Regions from separate parts of the Pantoea alhagi genome, predicted to be linked through region 2. Evidence: predicted binding sites of a transcription regulator. Region 2 holds the regulator's gene; each other region holds the start of a gene.
The links. Region 2 encodes PurR, which represses purine synthesis genes. Its sites were predicted from a motif close to CANGCAAACGTTTGCNTG; they were not measured.
Positions count from the first base shown of each region.

Region 1: a site for PurR is predicted at 1,675-1,692, ahead of B1H58_RS07520 (NCS2 family permease). Genes of this name have one in related genera too.
Region 3: a site for PurR is predicted at 3,955-3,972, ahead of pyrC (dihydroorotase). Genes of this name have one in related genera too.
Region 4: a site for PurR is predicted at 1,297-1,314, ahead of galS (HTH-type transcriptional regulator GalS). Genes of this name have one in related genera too.

Region 1 is NZ_CP019706.1:1,604,779-1,610,750, reverse strand. Features, by position in the region: gene B1H58_RS20580 (hypothetical protein) at 398-745, shown strand; gene yieH (6-phosphogluconate phosphatase) at 936-1,598, opposite strand; gene B1H58_RS07520 (NCS2 family permease) at 1,763-3,076, shown strand; gene B1H58_RS07515 (4'-phosphopantetheinyl transferase family protein) at 3,094-3,834, opposite strand; partial or broken gene B1H58_RS07510 (malonic semialdehyde reductase) at 3,997-4,587, opposite strand; gene B1H58_RS07505 (autotransporter outer membrane beta-barrel domain-containing protein) at 4,853-5,281, shown strand; gene mnmE (tRNA uridine-5-carboxymethylaminomethyl(34) synthesis GTPase MnmE) at 5,387-5,972, opposite strand, start outside.
Region 2 is NZ_CP019706.1:3,811,626-3,817,597, reverse strand. Features, by position in the region: gene punC (purine nucleoside transporter PunC) at 1-1,050, opposite strand, end outside; gene punR (DNA-binding transcriptional activator PunR) at 1,162-2,070, shown strand; gene purR (HTH-type transcriptional repressor PurR) at 2,106-3,131, opposite strand; gene cydH (cytochrome bd-I oxidase subunit CydH) at 3,416-3,505, shown strand; gene B1H58_RS17990 (C40 family peptidase) at 3,565-4,383, opposite strand; gene B1H58_RS17985 (Grx4 family monothiol glutaredoxin) at 4,742-5,077, shown strand; gene rnt (ribonuclease T) at 5,142-5,837, opposite strand; gene gloA (lactoylglutathione lyase) at 5,939-5,972, opposite strand, start outside.
Region 3 is NZ_CP019706.1:4,163,692-4,169,663, reverse strand. Features, by position in the region: gene proP (glycine betaine/L-proline transporter ProP) at 1-257, shown strand, start outside; gene solA (N-methyl-L-tryptophan oxidase) at 353-1,468, opposite strand; gene bssS (biofilm formation regulator BssS) at 1,571-1,825, opposite strand; gene B1H58_RS19815 (hypothetical protein) at 2,042-2,317, opposite strand; gene dinI (DNA damage-inducible protein I) at 2,465-2,710, opposite strand; gene pyrC (dihydroorotase) at 2,849-3,892, opposite strand; gene B1H58_RS19800 (lipoprotein) at 4,151-4,714, opposite strand; gene grxB (glutaredoxin 2) at 4,864-5,511, opposite strand; gene mdtH (multidrug efflux MFS transporter MdtH) at 5,622-5,972, opposite strand, start outside.
Region 4 is NZ_CP019706.1:3,018,463-3,024,434, reverse strand. Features, by position in the region: gene galS (HTH-type transcriptional regulator GalS) at 144-1,184, opposite strand; gene yeiB (DUF418 domain-containing protein YeiB) at 1,341-2,504, opposite strand; gene folE (GTP cyclohydrolase I FolE) at 2,544-3,209, opposite strand; gene B1H58_RS14100 (YbfB/YjiJ family MFS transporter) at 3,345-4,496, opposite strand; gene ptrR (putrescine utilization regulator PtrR) at 4,602-5,522, shown strand; gene B1H58_RS14090 (S-(hydroxymethyl)glutathione dehydrogenase/class III alcohol dehydrogenase) at 5,509-5,972, shown strand, end outside.

The DNA of each region.
Region 1 (5,972 bases), 2.0 Mb from region 2:
GTGCCTGGCATGCGGGTAAACTTTTCTTCATACCAGAGCGTAAAACCGTCCCGTGAGATTTAAGATATAAAGCGCAGACTCAAACGCTGCTGTCTCTTCTTCTGGTAATTAATTTCCAGCCTTATATTGAAGTTCAATTAACCATAGCCGTTAGCTTTTACCCGATTTTTATCAGCGACTTATTAGCATATCGTTAACTGATATAACGTTCTTCTACGGTTTTTTTTGATGGTATGCATCCTTTTGTTGGTTCAATAATCACCTTTTCTTTCTCTACGCGCTTGTCAAAGCACAGGTTACATTTCATTTTTAAATAAAGTTATTTAACAGAGCGAGATAATATAAGGTTAAGTATATCAAGCTGTTTTGTCTTAATTAAACGGTAAAAGATTCCAGAATGTTGTCCCGTGAATATATAAAGATGTTCTTTTTTATTTACACGGGACGTAAATGTTTGAAGATTAAATTAATTGCTTTAGCAGTATCTGCGATGACGATGAGTGGCGCATGGGCCCATGGCTATCTCATTGAAGGTCATGGACGCGTACCGGCTGTTAATAGGGCGCACGAATCTGATGTTCCTGCGCGTACCGGCTATCAGGCCAGCTTTATGGTAAAGATTTGCGCCCGGGTGACAAAGTTAAGGTTCGCTTCTTCTGGGATAATGCAGAAGTTATCTCTTTTGCCACCACGCTTACTATTACTGAAGAGCTTACCGATAAAAACCGCTGGTGCTGCAGCCTGAAAACGGTAAAGTTTATCAATGTAAACCTTTCCCTTACTCAGGATATTGCTCACAGTGGTCGGGCAGTGCGAACCAGTTTGAGCCGGGTGTAGGTACCGCCTGGTCAACAGCATGGATTGAAAAATAACGGCTGTCTGAATAAAGCCTCAGCCCTGACGACAGGGTTGAGGCTTTTTTATGAGCGGTGAAATCAACGAGTAAGATGCCAGCCCCGCGCGTTCCACAGCGCTGGCAGCCGCGTCAGATCATCAAACGGGGTAACCAGCGGGTGATCGAGCGGCGCGTTATGCGCATCGGCGCAATAATAGAAAACCGGAATGCCTGCCGCAATACCGGCACGCGCCCCTGCCTCTGAATCATCAATCAGCAGGCAGCGTTCAATCGGCACCTGCATTTGCTCAGCAGCATGAAACATCAGCTGTGGATCCGGCTTCCAGTGGCCGATATCGTAGCCGCTGTACAGGCGATCGCCAAAAAAAGGAAGCAGGCCGGTCAGCCCAAGAGAGTGCTGCATCTTTTTTACCGTGCCGTTAGAGACCACGCACGCCGGTACGTTAATCTGCTCCATTAAAGCTCTGGCGCCGGGGATCGGCTGTAGCTGTGCGTCGAAAAGGCGAGCCACCTCTGCACGATATTCTTGTTCAAAAGTTTCCACTGCGACATCAAGCGGGTGTTGCTGGTTAACGTCAGCGATAATATCGTAGAGTTTGACGCCCTTATATTTTTCAAACATCTCCTGTAATGGCAGATGCACGCCGTAGCGGGAAAAGGTGGAAACATACGCCTGGGTACAGAGCAATTCGCTATCCACCAGCGTTCCGTCACAGTCGAAAAACAGACATTCAATCGTCATTCTGCCTCATCCTTACCAGGGAAAAAGCCCACTTTACCCGACTGAGCGTAAAATGCGACCCAGCCGCCCGCCGGAAACCGCAACCGTTTGCGAAAAATCAGTGTACTGTTGCGTCAAAATCGCTAGCATACGCGGCGACCTCTTTTCCCGTTCGGATGTAACAAATGACTAAACAAGGCTTACTACAGCGTCTGTTCCGGCTGCAGGAACATGGCACTACGGTGCGTACCGAGTTGATTGCCGGTTTTACAACTTTTCTGACGATGGTCTATATCGTCTTTGTAAACCCGCAAATTCTCGGTGCGGCAGGCATGGATACCCAGGCGGTATTTGTCACTACCTGTTTGATCGCCGCGCTGGGCAGCATACTGATGGGGATCATTGCTAACCTGCCCGTCGCGCTGGCACCTGCGATGGGTTTGAACGCCTTTTTTGCTTTTGTGGTAGTGGGCGCAATGGGCTATTCGTGGCAGGTAGGCATGGGGGCGATCTTCTGGGGGGCGACGGGGCTGCTGCTGCTGACGCTCTTTCGCGTGCGGTACTGGATGATTGCCAATATCCCTCTTGCTTTGCGTACCGGCATTACCGCAGGGATCGGTCTGTTTATTGCCATGATGGGGCTGAAAAACGCCGGTATTATCGTGGGGAATGAAGCCACGCTGGTAACGGTAGGCGACTTATCCTCGCACAGTGTTCTGCTGGGGGCGCTGGGCTTCTTTATTATCGCCGTGCTGGCATCACGTAATATCCACGCAGCGGTGCTTATTTCTATTGTTATCACCACGCTGGCTGGCCTGCTGCTGGGCGACGTTAAATACAACGGGATCTTTTCCGCACCGCCAGCGATTAACTCAGTTATCGGACAGGTGGATCTGGGCGGCGCATTTACGCTCAATATGGCCGGCGTGATTTTTTCTTTTATGCTGGTTAACCTGTTTGATTCATCCGGCACTCTGATTGGCGTAACGGATAAAGCAGGGCTGGCCGATAAAGACGGTAAATTCCCACGCATGAAGCAGGCGCTGTTGGTGGATAGCGTTAGCTCAGTTGCCGGTGCGGCAATCGGCACCTCTTCCGTGACGGCCTATATTGAAAGCTCGTCAGGCGTCTCCGCTGGTGGACGTACCGGGCTGATGGCGGTGGTTACCGGCATTTTATTTCTGCTGGTAATGTTCTTGTCGCCGCTGGCATCGATGGTGCCGGGCTACGCTGCCGCAGGCGCGTTGATTTACGTTGGGGTATTAATGACCTCAAGCCTGGCGCGCGTAAAGTGGGACGACCTGACCGAGGCGGTCCCGGCTTTTGTAACTGCTGCCATGATGCCGTTCAGCTTTTCAATCACCGAAGGCATCGCGCTGGGTTTTATTTCCTGGTGCGTGATGAAAGCAGGAACCGGACGCTGGCGCGAAATCAATCCCTGTGTTGTGGTGGTAGCACTGTTGTTCGTGCTGAAAATCGCTTTTATTGATTCACATTAATCAGATGGCGCTGCGGCTTAAGGCTGCAGCTGCCTTTCTGTTGGCATACTGGTCAGTCTTAAGGTCTGCGGTCCCATATTCGCTTTATTCATCTCAATATCCCTTAACGCATTCCAGTTCTGCTGTTCATCAATTTCCCACAATCGTAAGCGGCTGGTCGCAGCAGACAGGGCACAGGACCAGATAAGTAGCGGTTCGACATCACATACCGCCTGTATGTCGGGAAAAGTATGCGAGCGCAAACGGCCTGAAGCGGGATGCAGACGCAAAGTACTATCACAGGCGTTGTTCTCCCCGGTTAGCTTGAGCACGCTTTGCCGCAGCGTCCAGATTTGCGTAATGGCTTCCAGCGGATCCTGCTGGGCATTAATCCAGGCTTTTTCGCCGGAAGAGAGATACTGCAGATGATGTTCCAGCGTCTGACGGCTATGTGCCCGTACGATTTCCATATCCAGCCCGGCACGGCTCTGCTCTTCCGCCAGCAGCACACCAACCATATTACCGGCGTAGGCAATGCTAAAATCGGGCAGGTCGGGATCGGTAAAACAAGGACGGCCGCTGCTGGTGGTGGTGAGGGCGGGAAGCTGGGACATACCATAAATACGCAACATAAGTTCGGCCAGCAGCATACGCGCTGCAAGATAACGGCTGCGGCGTTTATCGTTCAGAAATCGCGCTTGTTCCACTATATCTGCCGGGATACGCTGTACGTCTGCCCGATTTTGGGCAAGCGTCCAGCGTACAAAATGACTTGCCATCTGTCGCTCCGTGAAAATGGTCGGATAATCATCAATCGCATTGTAAGAATTTTCCGATGCTTTTGCACCCGGCTTTACTTTGTACAGGGTGCTTTTCGGAATAGGTTTAAACAAGTGCGGTAAAAAAGCACGGAGACGAGTCAAAATGCGCCGGATAAAGCTTCAGGCGAAACGGCAGGCTTCAGTAAACGGCAGACGAGGCAGACGCGGATGCAGCTTACTCGCTTCGCCATAACCCAGATTGATCAACAGGTTGGCTTTCCAGTGGGTCTGTGCAAAAAACAACGCGTTAACCTTCTCCGCATCGAATCCCGACATGGGGCCGGCATCCAGGCCCAGCGCGCGGGCCGCCAAAATCAAATAGCCTGCCTGTAGACTGCTGTTGCGAAAGGCAGTCTCAGTAGCCAGCTCCGGGCTGCTGGTAAACCAGCTGCGGGCATCAGCTCAGGGAAAGAGTTCTGGCAACCGATCATAAAATTTACTGTCGGAAGCCACAATTACTGTAACTGGCGCTGACAGCGTTTTCTCCACATTGCCGCTCGAGAGCGCAGGCTTCAGTTTCTCCTTACCCGATGCGCTGGTAATAAAAACAAAGCGTCCCGGAGAAGCATTAGCTGAGGTAGGTGCGAGACTAACCAGCTCATAAAGCCGATGCAATAATGCTGAATCGACCGCTTTATCCTGCCAGTGGCTATGGGTTCTGGCCTCGGTAAACAAGGTGTTTAGCGCCTGAAGATCAAGAGGAACTGCCATGCTGGCTTCCTTACTGTGAGTTAACGGTACAGAAAACGTTAACGGCAGGCTCACTCTTTGACCAAGATGATTTTTGTATGGCAAAGATGCATCCCTCATTTTACAGCGTTAGCCCCAGGCGTAACCAGGAAAGTTATTAGAACCTCTCAAATAATTAAGCAAAAAGACATTAATAAATCCATATGGTGCCAGTGCTTACACTATTTATCAGAGTAAACGCATGGAGCCCGCTGTTGCCGGGTAAACAGATACCGGATATATCACTATGTTGAAAATTAACCTGGCTAATTGTTTCTTTAGTGGGGGCGATAACCAACGTCGGTACGCTTTTTACCTGCAACCGCATGCGCAGATTATTTTCAACGATCTGAAAACCGTACGTTTAACGGAGCAGAACGGTACCCGCATAACCAATAAAAATAATAATTTTATCAGCCGCATTGGGGTGCGTGGCTGGATAGCGGAATCAAAACAGCCCGGCGAAAGCGATCTGAGGCCCTACGTTGAGCTTAACTGGCTGCATAACAGCGATCCTTATCAGGTGAGGCTAAATCAGCTCAAGGCACAGCAAAATAGCGGGCGTAATGTGGCGGAGCTTAAAAACGGCGTAGAAGGGAAAGTGAGTGATAACTTACAGCTTAACGGCAGCATTGCCTGGCAGCAGGGCGTTATCACTATCAGGACGCCAGCCTGATGCTGGGCGCGAAGTATAGCTTCTGATGATATTGCCATAAAAAGAGGCCGGGCAGGTTGCTGCTTCGGCCTCTTTTTGAGCTTCCGGCTACGTTCAGCGTCGCGCTTATTTACCAATACAGAAGCTGGAGAAGATGCGGCCCAGCAGATCGTCAGAGGTAAACTCGCCGGTGATTTCACTCAGCGCCTGCTGTGCCAGGCGCAGCTCCTCAGCCAGCAGCTCGCCCGCCCAGGCACCCAGCAGCTGTGCTTTGCCCTGCTGTAAGTGAGTATCTGCTATCTCCAGAGCCTGGAGATGGCGGCGGCGCGCCAGGAAACCGCCTTCCATATTATCGTTAAAGCCCATGCTCTGTTTCAGGTGATCGCGCAGCACATCAACCCCTTCGCCGGTACGGGCGGAAAGACGAATAAGTGAGTGACCATTTACTTCTGTCAGGCCCAAAATTTCGCCGGTTACATCAGCCTTATTGCGCACTACGGTAATCGGCAGCGACGCTGGCAGACGGGCAATAAAATCGGGCCAGATCGCCGCAGGCTCGGTAGCCTCGGTGGTGGTGCCATCTACCATAAACAGGACGCGATCCGCCTGTTCAATCTCCTGCCATGCCCGCTCAATACCGATACGTTCCACTTCATCGCTGGCATCGCGTAAACCGGCGGTATCAATAATGTGCAGCGGCATCCCATCGATA
Region 2 (5,972 bases):
GGCCAGGCTGGCGAAAAAACAGAGACCCAGCTGTAAACAGTTCTGCAGCGCTGCGGCTTTACCTGTGTCATCCGGGAAAGGCAGCAGGGCGTTAGCCACCACGATGGGATAAATCGCGCCATTTGCCAACGCCATGCCGCAAAAAGGAATTAATAAACCCCAGAGCGTAACCTGACCGCTAATCGATACCATAAACAGCGCAGCAACGCTTAGCGCATAAAAAATCAGCAGGAAGGGCAAGAGCGTACGTCCGCTACGGCGCTGCAGCGCCGAACGGCAGCCAAAGCCGCCGACCAGAAACGCGACGGTTTGTGGAAGATAGCTCAGGCCAATATCGGCAGGCGTGAGGCCAAGATCGTGCAGAATAAAGGGCGAGCCGGTCAGCCAGGCGAAAAAGCTGGCGGAACAGGCAGCATAAATCAGCACGTTGCCGCTATAGATACGAGACGCCAGCAGACGGAAAAAACCGCTGCGTTGCCGCGATGGATCGGAAGCGGGCGTGGTTTTTTTCAGGTTTGCTGTGGCAAACAGCAGCGGTAGCGTAACCAGAAACAGCGCCAGAAAAATCGCGCGCCATGAAAAATGGCTGAGCAGCCAGGCACCCAGTAGCGGCGCCAGCGCCGGCGACAGGGCTACCAGTGGCATAATGGTGGCAAAAACCCGATTCGCCTGTGCGCCCCGATAGCGATCAACAACCAGCGCCTGCCAGCTTACCGCCGCCGCGCATACGCCAACCGCCTGAATAAAGCGCAGGGTCAACATCTGCCAGGTGGCATCCGCCCACAGCATGCCCGCGCAGCCCAGCGCAAACAGCGCAAGGCCCAACAGCAATATTGGCCGACGACCATAACGATCGGAAAGCGGTCCCCACAAAAGCTGAGCGCAGGCAAAGCCGCCTAAAAACACGGTCAGGCTGGCGCTAATCACGCCAGCGGAAGTGTGAAAACTCGCCTGCATGGCAGTAAACGCAGGCAGATACATATCGGTGGCCAGAAAACCCAGCGTGCTGAGTAGCGCCAGATAGAGCATAAATCCTTTTGAAGCAGACATCTCTTTCTCATTTATAAGCAGGTGAACAGACGGCGCGAGGGTAAAGGATGTTTTTCTGAATGTGAAACGCTAAAATTTGCCGATTGATATCAAAATTTTTGCAGGCAAAAAATGTGGTCTGAATATGCACTGGAAGTGGTGGATGCCGTAGCACGCAATGGCAGCTTTTCCGCCGCCGCCGAAGAGTTACATCGTGTACCCTCAGCTATCAGCTATACGGTTCGTCAGCTGGAATCCTGGCTGGCGGTGCCGCTTTTCGAACGACGTCATCGGGACGTGGTATTAACGGAGGCGGGAGAGCTTTTTATTCGTGAAGGGCGGGCTGTTATCAAAAAAATGCTGGCCACGCGACGCCAGTGCCAGCAGGTAGCGAACGGCTGGCGCGGGCAGTTAAGCATTGCTGTGGATCGCATCGTTAAGCCGCAGCGTACCCGCCAGCTGGTGCTCGATTTTTACCGACATTTTCCGGATATGGAGCTGCTGATCACGCCGGAAGTTTTTAACGGCGTCTGGGATGCGCTGGCGGATGAACGGGTTGATGTGGCGATCGGCGCGACACAGGCGATCCCGGTGGGAGGGCGCTTCGCCTTCCGCGATATGGGCGCGCTGAACTGGCGTTGTGTGGTTAGCATTGATCATCCTCTAGCCAGCATTACCACTGCGCTACAGGAGGATGATATTCGCCCATGGCCGTCGCTGGTGCTGGAGGATACTTCCCGCGCGTTGCCCCGGCGCACTACCTGGACACTGGATAATCAGCGTCGCCTGGTAGTGCCGGACTGGGAAAGCGCGTTTGATTGCCTGCGTGCCGGGCTGTGCGTGGGCATGGTTCCCGGTCATTTTGCCGCGCCGCTGCTTAAAGCCAGGCAGCTAACGGAGCTGATGCTGCCGGTGCCGTTCCCCGACAGCTTCTGTTGCGTCAGCTGGTCGGAGCAAAGCGATTCACCTGCACTGCGCTGGTTGCTGGACTATCTTGGCGATACGGAAACAATCAACCGGGAATGGCTGCGTGAAGAGTAACAGGCTCAGAAAAGGAGGTTTTCTGAGCCATCGCATTAACGACGATAGTCGCGGAAAGGGCCGTCGGCGACGGAGCGACGTTCAATCAGCGTGGGATGAACCTCTATGGTTTGCGGCTCTTCGCGTTTGCTGGTGATTCTGTCCAGCAGCATATCAAAGGCGGTTTCGCCCAGCTGCTCTTTGGGCTGGTGGACGGTAGTCAGCGCCGGGGTAAAATAGCGAGCGTTGCGCACATTATCGTAACCGATAACCGAAATATCCTGCGGCACGCGCAACCCCATTTCATCCGCTGCACAAATCGCGCCCATTGCCATGATATCCCCGCCGCAGAACACGGCGGTAGGGCGCTGCTTTTGCGCCAGAATTTGCTGCATGGCGCGATAGCCTGACTCAGGTTCGAAGTCACCCTGTACAATCCACTCTTCGCGTACCGGGATGTTGGCCTCATTCAGCGCTTTTACAAAGCCGGCAAAGCGTCCACTACCGGTATTACGTTCCATCTGACCTGGGATCACGCCGATATCGCGATGACCGCGCTCAATCAAATAGCGCCCGGCGAGATAGCCGCCTTCGAAAGCGTTATCCAGCACGGTATCGGTAAAATCGCCGCGGGATTCGCCCCAGTCCATGACCACCATGGGAATATTGCGGTTTTCCTCAAGCATTTTCAGCAGTGCTTCAGGATACTCAGAACACATCACCAGCAGACCATCCACGCGCTTTTGCGCCATCATTGACAGATAAGCCTGCTGTTTTTGTAGATCGTTATGGGCGTTGCCCAAAATCAGGGTATAGCCACTGGCGAAACAGCGCGTTTCTACCGCTTCAATAATTTCAGCAAAATAGGGCGCTTCACTCGAGGTTGCCAGCAGACCGATCGATTTAGTGTGGTTAACCTTCAGGCTGCGTGCGACCGCACTGGGCGAATAGTGTAGTTCTTTGATGGCTGCCCACACGGCCTCACGGGTTTCTTCCGCGACAAAACGGGTTTTATTGATGACGTGCGATACCGTGGTGGTGGAAACGCCGGCACGCTTCGCGACATCTTTGATTGTTGCCATTAAAAAGATACTCCTGCGCCTATCCTAATATTTTGATAAGGCTAATGTTAATCGTTTGCGTCCACATAGCGTTATTCAGCGCGCGTTGAGGTTGTCATTATGCGGGCTGAGGTACGTCTGACTGGCGGGACGTCTTTAAAAAAGGGCTGCCAACGGTGGTTTTTTGTCGTTGCGCAACGCAAGGCGGGGATTCTACCAAGCTGGCGCAAAGAAAACGAGATTTTTACCAGGGAGTATGGGAAAATCTATAACGTTACAATTTATGTGGGTAAAGGAGAGGCCAGATGAACACCGATTTAAAACTATCAATAGGTACTACCGTCGTGGCATTGCTGATGATTATGGCGTTTAGCTTCACTGCCGTTATGCACTGAGCGCCGCGCGAAGTATAAAAAAGCCTGTCATGAGACAGGCTTTTTTGTTGCGCAACGCGTTAGCGAATGGTGCGCGGCGTCATAACGCGACGCGCGCCAACATAGTGCCGCTGCCAGTAATCATCACTAAGCTGGCTAATCTGAATATCTTTACCGGTACGCGGCGACTGGATAAAACGACCATTGCCCAGATAGACGCCAACGTGATCGGCTGCGCCACGGTTATTGATGCGGAAAAACACCAGATCGCCTTTTTCCAGCGCTTCACGGTTAATGGGGGCCGCATCACGCAGATGATACATTTCATTCGCGGTGCGGGGGATCTTGAATTTCACCACATCTTTATAGGCATACCAGACCAGACCGCTGCAGTCGAAGCCGGTATGGGGTGAGGTGCCTCCCCATAAATAGGGCTTTCCTAACTGGCTCATCAGTTTGTTCATCGCGGTTTCACGCGCTTTTTGATAGCGTTCACGGTGCGCTTTGCTCATCTCCAGCGGCCCCCGCCTGGCCGCTGCCGTTTTCTTATCGCCACGCTGGCGACCATAGCGCTGCAAGCCTTTTTTGCTGCTGATTTTCTTGAGGCTGCTTTTTTTCACGCTGGTGGTTTTCACCGATGCGCGGCTTTTTTTTACGCTGGTTGCGGCAACGGCGGCCGGTTTGCTTTTTTTCTTTACTTTGTTTTTTTCAACGCTGGCCGTACGGTTTTTTTTACTGATTGTTTTTACCGTCCGACGCTTGCGGCGGTCATCGTCACGGGCGGCTTTTTTATCAACTTTATGCTGGCTGGCCTTTACCGGGGCCTGCGGTGAGGCATGGGCAACGTTGAAAAACAGTTGAGCCATGGCCAGCATAAAAAGCGTAATCAATAAACGCATGGTGTGGTTACACTCAAAGCGCAGTGATAGCGCAAGGTTAATCTTATTTCTGCCACACAGGGCAGACTCCTGATGGGCAATTCTAATCGAACTTTTTCCGAAAAGATAAAGCCTTTTTTAATCAAATAAACTTTAAATGCATACAGATGTAAAAATAAGCATAGTCAGGTGTTTATCTCAGCAAATTTATTGCCAGGTATTAATCCTCGCTGAGGAAATCGCCCAGGCTGATGTTATTTTGGCCTGATAAACCGGTACAATAACCAGCATTATTTAACCTTACAGAAAATGTCGTTTTCAGCAACCCGCTACAGTCGCTACAATCAATAGACACGAAGCATGCTATTTAAGGAAGGCAATTATGAGTACTGTTGAAAAAATTCAACGCCAGATCGCAGAAAATCCGATTCTGCTCTATATGAAAGGCTCGCCAAAGTTACCAAGCTGCGGCTTTTCTGCGCAAACGGTCCAGGCGCTTTCCGCCTGCGGTGAGCGCTTCGCCTATGTGGATATTCTGCAAAATCCTGACATCCGTGCTGAACTGCCGAAATATGCTAACTGGCCGACCTTCCCACAGCTGTGGGTAGATGGCGAGCTGGTTGGCGGTTGCGATATCGTAATCGAAATGTTCCAGCGCGGCGAACTGCAGACGCTGATCAAAGAAACTGCAGAAAAATATAAAGAAGCGGAATAAGTTGTTATCCCGCATTAAACCACAAAGGGTGCCTCAGGCACCCTTTTTTACGGCTGTTGAGCGCTTATTCGCTGTCGCTGATTTCTGCATCGACAGGTTGTTCATCCACTGGCTGCTCATCGGCCACCGGCAGCGGCGGCCAGCCGCCCAGACGTTTCCAGCGGTTGACAAGCTCGCAAAACAGTTCGGCAGTGCGCTCAGTATCATACAGCGCCGAGTGCGCCTGACTGGCATCAAAAGCGATGCCCGCCGCCTTACAGGCTTTCGCCAGCACCGTCTGGCCAACCACCAGCCCGCTCAGGGCGGCGGTATCGAAGGTGGCGAAAGGATGAAAAGGATTACGCTTTAATGCAGTCCGTTCGGCGGCAGCCATCATAAAGCTGTGATCGAAATTGGCGTTATGCGCCACGACGATGGCGCGGTTGCAGCCCTGATCTTTCATGCCTTTACGCACCTGCTTAAAGATAGCGTGCAGCGCATCATATTCATTAACCGCGCCGCGCAGCGGATTATCAGGATCGATACCATTGAACGCCAGCGCCTCCGGATGCAGAATCGCGCCCTCAAAAGGCTCTACGTGAAAATGCAGCGTCTGGTCAAGCTGTAACCAACCATCTTCATCCATTTTCAATGTAACGGCGGCAATTTCCAGCAGTGCATCGGTTTTGGCATTAAATCCGGCGCTTTCAATATCAATAACTACCGGATAAAACCCGCGGAAGCGGTCAGATAAAGCGTTCAGTTGTTTCGATTCAGACATCAGGATCTCATTGGCGAAAAAATGCAGCGCGCATTATGGCAAATTTCCGCAGGGGTTGCAGCAGCGGGGAAAAGCAGGGCGCCGGAAGGCGCCCTGAAAACTTAGTTGCCGAGGCCATGACCGGCATGTTGGTTT
Region 3 (5,972 bases), 350 kb from region 2:
TCTCCGTATCGCTGTTTGGCGGCACCACGCCGTTGATGACCGCCTGGCTTGTGGATAAATTCCAGAATCTGCTGATGCCAGCTTATTACCTGATGGGAGCGGGCGTTATCGGCTTGATTACCGTGTTCTTTATGCGCGAAACGGCGCGTAAGCCGCTGCATGGTTCAGCACCGGCGGTGGGTTCAGAAGCAGAAGCGGTAAAACTGGTGAAAAAACTCAAGCTGCGTCGCCAAAAAGAGCACAGGGCGACGCAATAATTAGCGGCAAAGCCGAACGGGTAATATTAAACAATCAAAACGATAATAATTATCGCAGAAATAATAAGGCACAATTTTATTGTGCCTTTATTGTTTTATTTAAAACGGGACAAAGAAAATGGCGATAAATCAAATTTACATGATTTATTGCTGGCAAAGGCGCTGGCTATTTCACCTAATACGCTGGCGAATTTAAAACCGTGACCGCTGAGTCCGGTTATTATCATGCGATTATTATCTTCCGGCAGCGTATCGATAATAAAATCCTCGTCGGGAGAATTATCATAAGCGCAGGCGGCGCCGTGCAAACAAACCCCTACGCCGGGCAGAAAGCGGCGGAGGAAATTAAAAACCTCATTGCCATCGCTGGCATAAGCGCCAAAAGGTTTGCGATCCTGTGCGTTCTGCATTGGCTGACCACCGTCATGTCGGCCTATTTTTAGCGCGTTATTATCTGCGGGAAAGCCGTAATACTGGCTGCCATCGGCCATTTCCACGGTGAAGCCGGGAAACTTATTATTTTCGCTGTAGCGCCCGTCGGCCTGATACCAGGCAAACACTTTGCGTACTGGCGTAACCGGTATATCAGGGCAGAACTGCTTAACGGCGGTGCCGACGCTGAGTAACAGCTTGCGTCCATAGTAGTCGCCATCAGCCGTGGTCACGCGCTGCAGCTCATCTTCGCGGGCAATGGCGGATACCGCACAGTTAAACAGCTGAGCGCAGCCCGCTTCGCGCGCCAGGCGAATCCAGCTGCGAATCGCCACCTCTGATTTCAGATAGCCGGAGCGCGGTTCAAAAACGCCCGTGTAGCCTTCCGGTACCGCAATTTCTGGCCAGCGTTGGCGTATCTGCTCTGGCGATAAAACCTCAATCTCCAGCTGAAACTGGCGTGCGCTTTCTGTTACGTTGTTAATAAACGGCGAGTCGGCAGGAGAAAGGTTGATGATGCCGCTGCGGTGCATAATCTGTTCACCGCTCTGTTGCTCCAGTTCATCCCACAATTGCTGAGCGCGCAAAACCAGTGGAACATAGCGAGCGCCCTCGCCATAGGCGTGACGAATCAGACGCGTTGCGCCGTGGTGGCTGCCTTCCTGATGGGGCGGGTGCGCGCTGTCAATCATCAGCACCTTAAGCCCGGCACGCGTCGCGTACCAGCCTGCGGCGGCCCCGACGGAACCACTACCGATAACGATAAGATCATAAACCATTAGCCAACTTCTCCTGATGCTGCGAAGGCTTAGCAGCATAGCAAAAGCGTGCAGATAATAAAAAGGCACCCCGCAGGGTGCCTGGTTAACCAACGTTACTGGTTAATGCTTTTTGTAGTCTCGGGCAAGGATTTCGCTGGCTTCTATTTTAGCGATACCTGCTTCCAGAATGGAGATAAACTGTCTGGCAACGTCCGTAGTCAGCCAGTAAGTCGGCCCTACGTCGGCTTCATCAGGCTGTTGCTCATTAGATGAAAGCGAATGCAGACGAATCATCATCGCATCATACGAGTCCACGGTACTGATATCCCATCCAACGAGGGGATGTGTCTGAATAATCTCTTTATTACTGTCCATTATAACCCCCTTATTACTCGTAGAACGAAGTGATTATTTGAGGTTTCAATGCGGCTTTTTTTCACAGAGCAGAGTGATTATAACAGTGTTACAGATTTAAGCGGCACGAAAAATGCTCGAATAGCGTAATTAATCTACGGAGAATAATATTTGAACAGAATTCTGATTATTCTTAGCAGGAAAAGAACTCCTGCATAATGCAGGAGTTTATAAAAATCAAAGAGTGGTATCGGGTTGAATTTTAACCGGGGCGTGACGTTTTTCCAGCTCAGCCGCAAGACGAGCAAAATGCTGCTGCATTCCCTCATCATGATTTTGGTTTTGCGCTTCCAGTCGCAGGCTATGAATCAATAACTGATTAGATTTATCGTCCAGACAAAAGGCAAGATAGGAAAATGCGTTTTCCAACACGGTAAGACGACGCTGCTGTTCACCAATTAACGCCAGCAGTTCACCAAAGGTCATCGCCTCTTCAGGTTTATCAGCGGTCATGGTTAACACCTCCTGTAAGTCATGACGGACGCCAGAATATGTCATCGGCTTACAACAGTCTATAACCGCGTTGGGAGGGCGGCGAGGCGGTAAAGATAAAAAAAAGCCGGATGGCGATATCCGGCAAACAACGGCACAAAAAGAAAGCTAGTCAGTGATAAACCAGTCGTCGGCGCTCTCCCAGGTTTCCTGCAGGATCTCGGTCACACGATCTTTGGCATCTTTACCACTGCCCATCACGGTCAGGTTATTCGCGCTGGCGTAGCGCACCGAAATATGGTTGGCCATTTCCGGAAATTCTTTATCGATTCGTTTTGACAGTTCCTGCGTCAGCGCATCGATAGCGCCGGCAGGGAGCTGAGTGGTTTTCGCTATGGTTACTTCAACACGCATATCTGCCTCCGCTGTGAGTACTGGCTATTTATACAGTTAATGCGGCAGCAAAGCAACGAAAAGCGAGCAGGATGTCGATGAAAAAATGGAGAGAATTACAGAAGCGGCTGATGGCAAAACATCAGCCGCAGGGGATCATCAGGCAATGCGCCAGTTCAGGGTTTCACCGGCGAGGAAAGGCACCAGCGTATCGCCCGCCGCCGCAATGCTTTCGTCGACAGTCCAGGGTTCACGCACCAGGCGAATCGTTCCTTCATTCAGCGGCAGACCGTAAAAGTTTGGGCCGTTTTCTGAACAGAAGGCTTCAAAATGCTGTAGCGCACCCATCTCTTCAAAAACCGTAGCGTAAGCGGGGAGCGCGGTCGGCGCATTAAACACCCCGGCGCAGCCACAGCTGGCCTCTTTACGATGACGTAAATGCGGCGCGGTATCGGTGCCGAGGAAGAAGCGATGGTTACCGCTGGCAATTACCTTGCGCAGCGCCTCCTGATGGACATTGCGCTTCAGGATCGGCAGGCAATAGAGATGCGGGCGCACACCGCCCACCAGCATATGGTTACGGTTAAACATCAGATGCTGTGGCGTGATTGTCGCAGCCAGCAGATCATTGCCCGCCTCGACATACTGTGCGGCTTCTTTGGTGGTGATATGTTCAAACACCACTTTCAGTTCAGGGTAGCGCTGACGCAGCGGCTCCATAACCGTTTCGATAAAGCGTGCCTCACGATCGAAAATATCGATATGCGCATCGGTCACTTCGCCATGAATCAGCAGCGGCATGCCGATGCGCTGCATACGCTCCAGCACCGTGGCGATGGCGTCAATACTGGTTACGCCATGACTGGAGTTGGTGGTGGCGTGAGCGGGATAAAGCTTGGCTGCGGTAAAAACTCCGGCCTGAAAGCCTTTTTCCACCTCATCAGGCTGAAGCGAATCGGTAAGATAGCAGGTTATTAACGGCTGGAAAGTATGTCCTTCCGGCAACGCGGCCAGAATACGTGCGCGATAGGCGCTTGCCGCCTCCACGCTGGTGACGGGCGGCACCAGATTAGGCATCACAATGGCACGGCCGCACACGGCGCTGGTAAAAGGCAATACGGCGCGCAGCATCTCATCGTCACGCAGATGGATATGCCAGTCGTCAGGGCGGCGAATGATCAGTTGCTGAGGTTGTGCAGTCATGAATTAGGCTCCGGCGGTGGGAAATCAAGGCAGTTTTTAGCCGGGTATCAAGCATAAGGATAAAGGCAACCGATTGCACTTGCTTTATGTCGGCCGCGCGAAAAAAGTCTGGAGAAACAGGAGAAGTGGTGCAAATAGCGCCAGCGCCTCCGCTGCCTTGCGGGAGGAGCGCAGCCTGTCACGCCCGGATAGCCTGGAATCGCAAAGCGATTAAAGGTAAATAGCCCGCGCCGCAGAAAACAGCGCGGGCGGCTGTGGTCAGTCGATAAAAGGGATCACCAGCTCACCCGGTTTTACCTCAATTCCTTTCGCCAGTTTTTTCGCCATCGCTTCCGCTTTGCTGCGATCTTCGCTCAGGATATAAGCCGGTTCGCGATCGAAATAGCTTTTCAGCGACTGGTTAAGATAGGGCGTGAGGGTATGCAGGATCGGCTGCATTTTTTCCGGCTGCACATTGGCTTCCACGATCTCCAGATCCTTCAGAAAAATCGCGCCTTTTTGTTTATCGAAGAACGGCTGAGCTTTCATCTTCAGCTGCATATCCGCCTGCTGCGGCCCCAGCAGCGAAGTGATATTCACTTTCGCATTGCCGGAGAGCGTCACCTTACCGGCTTCCTCGCGGCCAATCTGACTGCTGAGGTTATTCAGCACGATATGGGCATTAACCAGCCCGGACACGCCAATGTCTTTCTGATAATTATTATGTTTCTGCAGGGCCTGATTGATCTCCTGCTCGGAAATTGTGTACTGGGTTAGCTGATTACAGGCGGTCAACAGACCGGCCAGCACAAGGGCGCAGAGCGCCAAAAACGCCTTGTTCATGACAATCCTCGAAAGTAATGCGGAGAAAGTCTCCTTTTCAGGAGGCTAAGCTTGCCGCAATCACCGTCGTGAGTCACCAGGAAAACAGGAAAAGAAAGGTAAAACGCGGGAAGAAGGACAGCAGGCGGCGAAACGCTGCCCTTAAAAAATTAACCCGCAACCGAACTTAACAAATTGACCTGCGTTTGCTTCGCCATATTATCGCGATACTCCGCGACCCGGCTGGGCCAGTTAATACCCGCTATCAGCGTCAGCGAACGCAGCAGAGGAAACAGGTTAATATCATCCAGGCTCAGTTCGCCATTAACGGCGTTCGGCTTCACGATCAGCTTATTGAGATCGCGCATATCGTTAGAGATCTTTTTGATCAGCCCGTCTGCATGCTGTTTTAATTCAGCAAAGTCGCCAATGTTGGCTTCCTTTTTGTTTTTGAAATAGCTGCGCGCCTGCGGCGTGGCGAACTCGGCAAAAGCGCCTTCAGCAACGCGCGGCAGCAGCAGCTTATTCACATAGCTACCCATGTTGCGCAGCCAGTCGTTAATTGCGGGATTGGTTTTACCGGTCAGTAATGGTTCGCCATCCAGCTGATCGACATAGCGCACAATATCAAGGCTCTCCGGCATACAGCTGCCATCCTCTTTTTGCAGAATCGGCGCCATTTTCTGACCAATCAGACGGACTGGTGTCTCCTCATCATCGTTAAGCATTATCACCAGTTCTACCGGCAGATTTTTCAGGCCAAAAATCATGCGTGCTTTAACGCAAAACGGACAATGATCGTAAATATAGAGTTTCACCGCATCTCTCCTTACTCATATTGCCAACAGCAGGCTGCCGTCAGCAATTATTTGAATATGCTTAAAAAGTATGGAAGAGATCCCCGGGAAGGGCAAACCGCAACGGCATGTTAGCCGCCGCGCAATATAGCGGGCGCTGCGGCGCGCGGCTGAAATTGCCACCACAGCGCCAGCAGGGTAATTGCACCGGTACAGCCCAGCATCAGCCACGGCAGCTCCGGCAAATCCAGCTCGCGTCCGGTATCAAATATCCAGCCGCCGCCGGTATATCCCAGCGCGCCGCCCAGCGCCAGACCCAGGCGACTAAAGCCAAGATAGCTGCCGCGTGCCCGTGAGCTGGCCAGCTCCGCGCTCAGGGTTTCACGCGCCGGCTCGGCAATAATTGCGCCGATATAGAACAGGCAGATCAAAATAAACAGCTGCTGTAAGGAATCAGTCAGGCCAATCGGCAGCAGGCTCAG
Region 4 (5,972 bases), 790 kb from region 2:
GCCAAACTGTTGCGCGGCGCGCTGTAGAACAATTCAGCCTGCAGGCTAAAACCGTTACATGATGTTTCATCGCCGTTAAGTCGCTGCTATCATAGAGAGGCATATGTTAATTAACTGTGAATTTACTCACAGATTGAAAACGGTTACATGGCGGAATCGTTTGAAAGAGTGACCGGCCCCACATTTTGTCGGGCGGCCACCGAATGACGCCGCACCAGCGTTGGCATAAAAAAGTGCCGGGCGCTGGTATCCAGCTCGCCAACTGCGCCTTTTAATGCCAGCTCTGTGGCCATTTTTGCCATAGAAACAATGGGATAACGGATAGTGGTCAGCTGCGGATCGGTATAGCGTGACACCGGAATATCATCGAAGCCGATAACAGAGATATGCTGCGGCACCAGAATACCGTTATCTTTTAACGCGGTCAGCGCGCCGGTAGCCATGCTGTCGTTATAGGTAAATAGCGCCGTAAGCTGCACATTGCGCCCCAGCAGCTCAACCATGGCCGCCTCCCCGCCCTGCATGTCCGGCTCGCCGCTGCCGATCCAGACGTCCGGCGGCGTAATGCCCTGCTCGTGCAGCGCCTGCAGCCAGCCCGCCCGACGCTGTTCCTCATCCTCAATCGCATGGCTGGAGCCGAGATAGCCAATGCGCGTATGGCCCTGCTGCAATAGCATACGCGTCGCCATGAGCGCCCCGCTAACGTTATCCAGCCCGACGCAGCGATATTCATAGCCGGGCACGATACGGTTGACCAGCACCATGCCTGGCACCTGATCCATAAAGTTGCCCAGCTCGGCATCGGAAAGGGATTTGGAATGCACCACCAGCGCGTTGCAGCGTTGACGGATTAAGACTTCAATGGCGTGGCGCTCTTCCTGTTCCTGATGCCAGGAGTTGCTGATGAGGACATGTTTTTGTACCCGCTGCGCCACGCTATCCACTGCTTTTACCAGCGCGCCGAAAAAGGGATCGGAAACATCCATCACCACCACGCCGATGGTATCGCTAACCTGCGTGGCCAGCGCCTGCGCATTCGCATTTGGCCGATAGCCCAGGGTATCCACCGCCTGCTGCACAGCGTCACGGGTTTCAGCTGTTACCGCACTGCTGTTATTCAGCACGCGCGAGACTGTTGCGACGGAGACGCCCGCCAGACGCGCGACATCACGAATAGTTATCATGATGAGTGACCTGAAATAAGGAAGATATGCTGCATGATGTACCTGCCAACTGGGATTGCTGGCGACTATTCTGGCAGGCAACCGCGACGGGCTACGTGAAACAGGTCACACTCATGAAAACGGTTACATACAATTTTGTAACAATTGTGACAGGCGTCATTGTCCGGGGCGTGCGCTGTTCAGTGGCTTACCCGCTGCCAGCGCGGTAAGCTTACGCCACAGCCACTCCAGCGGTCCCTGACGAAACCGGCGCAGCCACAGCGAGGAAAGCAGCAGATTTGCCAGCCAGACCAGCGGCACCAGCATCAACAGCTGCAGGCGGTCGAAGTGCATAAACAGGCCCAGATGGTAGAACAGCGTGGTACAAATCAGGGTTTGCAGCAGATAGTTAGTTAACGCCATCCGGCCTACGCAGCAGATTGGCTGGGTAATTTTCAACCTGGCCAGCTGAGGCCAAAAGCCGAAGCAAAGTGCTGCATAGCCAAGGCTAATCAGGGGCGCGGCCAGGTCGCGCGGCGCCTGCAGGTAAAACGCTGACCAGCGAAACGCCCAGTCCAGCTGCCACTGTAACAGCGTCGCCGGCAGTTGAATCAGCCAGCCGAGGCTCAACAAGATCGCTGCCGTGCGGCGATAGTGACGACGACTAAACGCTCCCTGAAACCAGCCATTGCGCATCAGCGCACCGCCGATCATCATCAGCCCTGCCAGCTGCCAGCCATACTGCGCGCCCAGCGCCAGCAGCATGGATGAGAGATGATCGAGGCGGTTTTGCACTGCGTTCCAGCCGCCGTTTAGCTTCCAGAAAGCTTCATACTGTATATCCGCCGCACCGGGCAGCCAGGAACGCGCCGGTTCCGGCGAGGAAATCAGGCCAAACAGCAGCAGTACGCCAACGCCGACCAGATAGAGCATTACGCCGGTGTTGAACAACGAGCGCGTGGAAGGAACATCGCGGATCATTCGCCAGGCAATCAGGCCGATAATGCCGTAGGCGAGAAGAATATCCCCTTCCCAGAGGAAAAGAGCGTGAATAAACCCGAAGATCACCAGCCAGCTTAAGCGTGCCTGAAGCCAGCGTTTACCGCGCGGCAATAGCATTTGCAGGCCCGCGCCGAACAACAGGGCAAACAGCGTAAGGAATTTACTTTGCGCCAGCAGATCGAGCGCCGCCCAGCTAAGCGCATCGCTCAGAGAGGGCTGACCGTGCCAGGCAGGGTTCAGGTAAGCGGCGGAAGGCAGGCCGAAGCCGCTGATATTCAGCAGCAGGATACCGAGAATGGCGAGACCACGAATAAAATCCAGCGTGATATTTCGTTGCATGCCGGTTCCTGCTGCGCTTCCCTCTGCCGTCAGAGGAGATTAGTTATGACGCACCGCACGTAAAAATTCCTGGCGCGTGTTCTGACTGGACTTGAACAGGCCGCCCAGCGATGTCGTGGTGGTGGCACTGTTGGCATCGCGAATGCCGCGCGCCTTAACGCAGTAGTGCACCGCGTCAATCGATACCGCTACGTTATTGGTGCCGAGCAGCGTCTGCAACGCAATCAGTACCTGCTGCGTCAAACGTTCCTGGACCTGCGGACGCTGGGCAAAGAACTGAACGATGCGGTTGATTTTTGACAGACCAATCACCTTATCTTTGGGAATATAGGCAACGGTCGCCTGACCATCAATAATCACAAAATGATGTTCACAGGTGCTGGTCAGGGTAATGTCCCGCACGGTCACCATCTCATCCACCTTCATTTTGTTTTCAATAAGGGTGATTTTGGGAAAATTGGCGTAATCCAGACCAGAGAAAATTTCATTAACATACATCTTAGCGATGCGGTGTGGGGTTTCCATCAGGCTGTCATCTTCTAAATCAAGATTGAGCAGCTGCATGATTTCAGTCATATGCCCGGCAATCAGCCGCTTACGCGTTTCGTCATCCATTTCACGTACGGGCGCACGTAACGGGGTTTCCAGTCCACGCGCGACCAGCGCGTCGTGAACCAGAGCAGCTTCATGACTTAACGTCGCCATGTGATGTTTCTCCAGCAGGTGTAACAGCCGATAATCGCCAGCGTGGTCGTTATCGGGGTAATAATCTGAGGGCGTATTCTGAAGCACTCCGCCCGGTTTATCCAGTGAATACACGTAATCACGACTGAAATTGCTTCATGCAGCGCGTCGCCACACCAGAGCGCCGGCCACCAGCAGCGCCGCGCCAGCAACATATAACGCGGGATCGAGGCGATGCAGAAACAGGCTGGAAAGCGAGGAGAGCATCGGCCCGGCCAGCTGGCCAATGGCGTAGCCGGTGGTCAGCAATCCTGCCAGATAGCGCGCATGCTGCGGAGCCAGCTCGCGGCCATACTGCAGCGTAAGCTGCACCACGCAAAGAAAACCGCCGCCCGTCAGCAGCGCGCCCAGCAGCAAACCGCCGATGCCCGGCATCAGTCCGCCGATAAACACTCCCAGCGCCTGTGCCCATAGCGCTATCGCCAGTCGGGTATGGGCGCCAGCCAATTGTCGGGTCACAATGCCAAGCACAATACCTGCCACTGCTGCCCCGCCAAAAATCGGCCAGACAAACTGGGCGAACAGACTGTGTGGGAAACGAGTAACTGCCAGCTGGGAGAGAAAGGTGGCAGGCAGGATATAGCCGAAGCCTGCCAGGCTGTAGCTCCAGAGCAGCCGCTTAAGGTTGCCGTTCAGTACCAGCGGCGCGGGGGCCGTTTCCGGCCGGTGCAGCTCGCCCCGACGCGGCAGGTTGATCGCAATCGGCGCAATCAGCAGTAGGGCCAACGTGCCGTAGGCCAGCCATGCACCAGCCGCCGAAAGATGATAGTGATTCAACAGCACTGCCAGCATGCCGCTAAGGAAAATACCGATACCCGGTCCGGCAAAAACCATCGCCAGCAGCGCCGGTCTGCCCCGCTTTTGCAACTGCTCGCCGCACCATGCCGCTACCAGCACCATCGCCCAGCCGCTGGCCCAGCCGATAAGAAAACGCAGGGCGCCATGTAGCCAGGGATCGTTCAGCCATGCAGAAAGCAGCGTCAGCACCACCGCGCCCCAGACGCCCGCCTGCAGTCGCCACTCCACGCGCTGACGGGCGCGCATCGCATCAAAGGAGCCACAGAGATAGCCCAGATAGTTAAGCGCCGCCACCACACTGGCGCTGGTTAACGTTAGCTGATGCCCGGCGATCATCAGCGGCACCTGCGGCGTAAAAGCAAAACGCCCGATGCCCATCGCCACCACCAACGACAGCAGCGCACTGAGCGCAATGCGCCCTGCCCCTGACTGAGCGCCCCGATTCTGCATAAGCCATATCATCTTTTTTAATCAACGGTTGCGTCCATGATGCGCGACGTTTAAACTCACGAAAAGTGAATATTTATAACCAAGTTGATTACGGTAAGAGAACAGATGGATTTAGTCCAGTTACGTATGTTCTGCCTGGTTGCAGAAACCGGTTCGGTGGCGCGGGCCGCTGAACAGCTGCATCGTGTACCCTCTAACCTGACCACGCGCCTGCGTCAGCTTGAGCAGGAGATCGGCGTTGACCTGTTTATTCGTGAAAAACAACGCCTGCGTTTGTCGCCGATGGGCCATAATTTCCTGAGCTACGCCCAAAAAATTCTGACGCTGAGTGAAGAGGCGCTGAGCATGGCGCGCACCGGCGAGCCGGGGGGTAACTTCGCCCTTGGTTCAATGGAGAGCACTGCCGCCACGCGCCTGCCGAACCTGCTGGCGGCTTATCATCAGCGTTATCCGGCAGTGGCGCTTTCGCTGATCACCGGCACTTCTGGCGAGATTATCGATCGCGTGCGCGAAGGAACCCTTGCGGCGGCCCTGGTTGACGGGCCGGTGAATTATGAAGAGCTGAACGGCTGCATTGCCTTTCGTGAACAGATGATACTGATTTCCAGCGCTGGCCATGGGCCGATCCGCAGCGCGGTGGACGCCAGCGGCGATACGGTTTTCGCCTTTCGCAGCAGTTGTTCCTATCGTCTGCGGCTGGAAGAGTGGTTTCGCGAAGATGGCGTGCAACCGCATAATGTTATGGAGATCCAGTCCTATCACGCCATGATGGCCTGCGTTGCCAGCGGTGCTGGCGTGGCGCTGATCCCGCAGTCGGTGCTGGCGCAGATGCCCGCCCGCGAGCGGGTTCAGGCGCATGTATTGCCGCCTAAGTTTTCTGATACCGCTACCTGGCTAATCTGGCGGCGTGATGCGTTTACCCCAAATGTGGAAGCGCTGAAGTACCTGATTATTGAACAGTTTGACGACAAACCCGTTAATGATGAACTGATACATCCTTTGGAGCTGATAAATGAAAATGATTAAAACCCGTGCCGCCGTTGCCTGGGCCGCAGGCGAACCGCTGAAAATTGAAGAAGTGGATTTAATGCCGCCGCAGAAAGGTGAAGTCCTGGTGCGTATTGTCGCCACCGGCGTTTGTCATACCGATGCTTACACCCTGTCGGGCAAGGATCCTGAAGGCGTATTCCCGGCGATCCTCGGCCACGAAGGCGGCGGTATTGTGGAAGCGGTAGGCGAAGGCGTCACCAGCGTTGAAGTAGGCGATCACGTGATCCCGCTCTACACGCCGGAATGCGGCAAATGTAAGTTCTGCCTGTCAGGCAAAACTAACCTCTGCCAGGCGATTCGTACCACCCAGGGTAAAGGCCTGATGCCGGACGGCACCACCCGTTTCTTTAAAGACGGCAAGCCGATTTTCCACTATATGGGCACCTCCACCTTCTCTGAATACACCGTTGTGCCGGAAATCTCGCT